2 regions of the Azospira sp. I09 genome follow, and region 1 is predicted to be linked to the other one. Evidence: predicted binding sites of a transcription regulator. Region 1 holds the regulator's gene; the other holds the start of a gene.
What was found. The regulator FNR, encoded in region 1, switches genes on or off when oxygen is low (the NO sensors DNR and NnrR bind a similar motif). The targets are predictions, from matches to a motif close to TTGANCTAGNTCAA.
Positions count from the first base shown of each region.

Region 2: AZSP09_RS12320 (cytochrome c oxidase subunit 3 family protein) is a predicted target of FNR. The motif match lies at 994-1,007, and genes of this name have one in related genera.

Region 1 is NZ_AP021844.1:3,554,658-3,556,856, forward strand. Features, by position in the region: gene AZSP09_RS16670 (hemerythrin domain-containing protein) at 1-446, shown strand, start outside; gene fnr (fumarate/nitrate reduction transcriptional regulator Fnr) at 542-1,288, opposite strand; gene hemN (oxygen-independent coproporphyrinogen III oxidase) at 1,440-2,199, shown strand, end outside.
Region 2 is NZ_AP021844.1:2,636,627-2,638,825, reverse strand. Features, by position in the region: gene AZSP09_RS12325 (hypothetical protein) at 1-192, opposite strand, end outside; gene AZSP09_RS12320 (cytochrome c oxidase subunit 3 family protein) at 207-842, opposite strand; gene ccoG (cytochrome c oxidase accessory protein CcoG) at 1,165-2,199, shown strand, end outside.

The DNA.
Region 1 (2,199 bases):
GCGCCGACCAGGCCGCCCGGGAGGCGGCCCAGGGCGTGCTGCGCTATTTCTCAGTGGCCGCTCCCCATCACCATGCGGACGAGGAGGATGACCTCTTTCCTGCCCTGCGGGCGAGCCAGGCGGTGGCCCGGGAAGCGGCGGTGGCGGCCCAGGTGGAGGCCCTCATCGAACGCATCCTGGCCGACCACCGGCGCATGGACCGGGCCCGGGACGAGGTGCTGGCCCGCCTGCAGGCCATCGTCGCGGCCCAGCCGGGGGAATGCAGCGAGGCCCTGCCGGCGGCCATGGTGGAAGGGTTGGCCGAGCTTTATCTGGGACACATCGATCTGGAAACCCGGGAGCTGCTGTCCCTGGGGCGGCGCCTGCTGTCCCCCGAGCAGGCGGCCGCCGTCGGCCGCAGCATGGCGGCGCGGCGGGGGGCGGTGTTTCCGGAAGGGGAACAGTAGGACTGCCGGCACGCCTGGACTAAGCCCGGGCAATAATCCGGGCAATAAAAAAGCGGCTCCGCGGAGCCGCTTTTTTGTTTGATGCTTGCCCGGGATCAGGCCGACTGGTGGGTCATCAGCTTTTTCAGGCCCGGGATGTCCAGGATGCGGATGTGCTTCTGCTGCACGGCGATCAGACCTTCTTCCTGGAAGCGGGAGAAGGCGCGGGAAACGGTTTCCAGCTTGAGGCCCAGGTAGCTGCCGATTTCTTCCCGGGTCATGCGCAGGTAGAACTCGGCGTGGGAATAGCCCCGGGCGGTGAAGCGCTGGGAGAGATTGAGGAGGAAGGCGGCCAGCCGTTCTTCCGCCCGCATGGTGCCGAGCAGCATCATGACCCCGTGGTCGCGCACGATCTCCCGGCTCATCACCTTGTGGAAGTGGTGCTGCAGGGCCACGATCTCCCGGGACAGGCCTTCCAGGCGGGGGAAGGGGATGATGCAGACTTCGCTGTCTTCCAGGGCCACCGCGTTACAGGAATGGTGTTCGGTGCTGATGCCGTCCAGGCCCAGCAGCTCGCCGGCCATCTGGAAGCCGGTGACCTGGTCGCGGCCGTCTTCCAGCAGCACGTCGGTCTTGAAGAAACCGGCGCGGATGGCGTAGATGGATTCGAAGGCCTCCCCGGCCCGGTACAGGTGGTCGCCGCGCTTGATCTTGCGGCGGGTGCTGACCAGTTCGTCCAGCTTGGACATCTCGGTCTCGTTGAGACCGTAGGGAAGACACAGTTCTTGCAGGTTACAGTTCGAGCAGGCGGTCTTGATGACCGACAGGGTAATTTCTTGGGCGCTGGTCTTCTTCAACGGCATGCTGTTCCTCGCTGGGCCAAGGGCGTTCGGATGGTGGTAACCTGCGCCGGAAGGCCCTTTGGAAGCCTTTGATCCAGGACAACGTGCCCCAGTTCCTGCACCACGATAATAAGCCGCACCTAATGTGTGGTTCTGCAACGACTGTTTTTCAATGACATTTACCGCCAACAACCTGGTTTTCGATCCCCAGATCATCCGCCGCTTCGACGTCAATGGACCGCGCTACACGTCCTATCCGACGGCTGACCGTTTTGTCGAAGCCTTCGATGCCGAGGCCCTGAAGCTGTGGTTGGGCAAACGCAACATCGGCGGTATCAGCCGACCGCTGTCATTATACTTCCACATCCCCTTCTGTAACACCATCTGCTACTACTGCGCCTGTAACAAGATCATCACCAAGGATCACGGCCGCAGCGCCAAGTACATCAAGTACCTGGGCAAGGAGATGGCCCTGCAGGCCGAGTACCTGCTGGATGGGGATCGGGAAGTCTCCCAGTTGCACTGGGGCGGCGGCACGCCCACCTTCCTCTCCCATGAGGAAATGCACCAGCTGATGGACCTCACCCACCGCCATTTCAAGCTGGTGGATGGGGCCGAGATTTCCATCGAAGTGGATCCGCGCAAGGTGGACCGGCCCACCGTGGCCCTGCTCGGCGAGCTGGGCTTCAACCGCATGAGCCTGGGCGTCCAGGATTTCGACGAGCGGGTGCAGCAGGCCATCAATCGCATCCAGACCGAGGAAGAAACCTTCACGGTGATGGACCAGGCGCGCAAGAGCGGCTTCAAGTCCATCAGCGTGGACCTCATCTACGGCCTGCCCCACCAGACGGTGATGGGCTTCAACCGCACCCTGGAGCGGGTCCTGGCCATGGACCCGGAGCGTCTCTCCATCTACAACTATGCCCACCTGC
Region 2 (2,199 bases), 920 kb from region 1:
GGATTCGATGAAATGGCGGGCCACCAGGGTGCCCTTGCCCCACAGGATGGCGGCCACCAGCAGGGGTAGCCAGGCCGCCCCGTGGAACCATTCCCCCAGGAACAGGCTGAGGAAGGTCAGGACCACCAGGGCCAGCCAGGGCAGAACCGGTGCGCCGGGCGGCAGCAGGGAAGACGGGGAGGACGGATGCATGGCGTCGGTCTCCTTCAGGCCAGGACGTAGAACAGGGGATAGAGGATCAGCCAGATGATGTCCGTGGCGTGCCAGTAGCTGGCCAGGGCCTCCAGGCCGCTGTGGTCCTCCCGGGAATAACCGCCCAGGACCAGCCGCACCAGCACCCAGAGCATGCCCAGGATGCCCCAGGAGGCGTGCACCAGATGGTTGAAGGTCAGGTAGTAATAGACCGTGTAGAAAATGCCGGCGCTGCCGTCGATGCCCTGGGCCAGGTTGCCGGTAATCTCGTAGACCTTCACCACCGGGTAGCCGAGGGCCACCACCAGGGCCGCCACCAGCCACAGCACCGCCTGCCGCCGGGGCCGGCCGGCGCGCAGGGCCGCCACGGCGCAGGCGACGAAGAAGCTGCTGGTGACCATGAGCACGGTGATGGTGGTGCCCGCCGTCTTGTTGAGCAGTTCCGAACCGTTGGCAAAGGCCTCGGGGTAATGGGCCCGGGCGATGAAATAGACGGCGAACATCAGGGCGAATTCGACGAATTCGCAGGTGATGCCGACCCAGATGCCCTTGTTGCCGGGAATCCAGCCCCTGCCCTGGGCAAGGCTATGCCCCGGCCCGGACTGCCCCAGGCCGCCGATGTCGATTTCCGGCTTGATGACCGCCTCCATCCTGCTTCTCCTCATGACCCCACGGTCCGGACTGTCCGGACATGGGCCCCATTGTTCCCCGTCCCGCCGCCCGGCAGCGGGTACAGCCGGTGAGCTTTTCCATGGGAACAGCCGGGACTCCCAGTCTGGCACTTCGGATCGGGGCAATAATTTGATGGGAATCAAGGCCATGTGCAGGTCTGGGAGTGCCCTGGATGAAGGTCGGCCGGCAATCTGTTCCTATCGAAAACACGACTTACTGAATCTGTATACGAATCCTGGCCGGTGTTCTACTCGCAGCAACGGAAATCCCCCTATTCCCATTGCCAGCGAAAGACCGAGCATGAGCCACAAGACCGTCAACAAGGTACAGAGCGCCCGCATCGCCCTGTACCGCAACAAGCGCCAGATCCACCCCCGGGCCGTCAGCGGCCGCTTCAACAGTCTGCGCTGGCTCATGGTGTGGGCCACCCAGATCGTCTTCTACGGCGCCTGCTGGCTGGAGTGGGATGGCCGCCAGGCCCTGCTGTTCGACATCGTGCACGAGAAGCTGTACCTCTTCGGCCTGGTGCTGTGGCCCCAGGATGCCCTGCTGCTGGCCCTGGTGCTGATCCTCTCGGCCACCGGCCTGTTCCTCGTCACCGCCGTGGCCGGCCGCCTCTTCTGCGGCTTCGCCTGTCCCCAGACGGTGTACACCAGCATCTTCATGTGGGTGGAGGCCAAGGTGGAAGGGGACCACCTGGCCCGCCTGAAGCTGGCCGAGCGGCCCCTGGACGCTGACAAGCTGCTGCGCAAGGGCGCCAAGCACGGCCTGTGGCTGGCCATCGCCCTGTGGACCGGCATCACCTTCGTCGGCTACTTCACCCCCATCCGGCAGCTGCTGCCCCACCTGGCCGCCTTCACCCTGGGCCCCTGGGAAGCCTTCTGGCTGATCTTCTACACCCTGTTCACCTATGTGCAGGCCGGCTTCACCCGGGAGATGGTGTGCCAGCACATGTGCCCCTACTCCCGCTTCCAGGGTGTCATGTTCGATCCGGAAACCCGCAACGTGGCCTATGACGCGGCCCGGGGCGAACCCCGCGGCGCCAGGCGGCAGAGCGGCCAGGGCGACTGCATCGACTGCGGCATCTGCGTCCAGGTCTGTCCTACCGGCATCGACATCCGGGACGGTCTGCAATACCAGTGCATCAACTGCGGCCTGTGCATCGACGCCTGCGATACGGTGATGGACAAGGTGGGCAGCCCCCGGGGCCTGATCCGCTTCGCCTCGGAAACCGAACTGGCCAGCGGCCGGCAGAGTTCGCGCCACTGGAAGCGGCCCCGCCTGGCGGTCTACGCCACGGTGCTGGGCTGCTTCACCCTGCTCGGCGCCTGGACC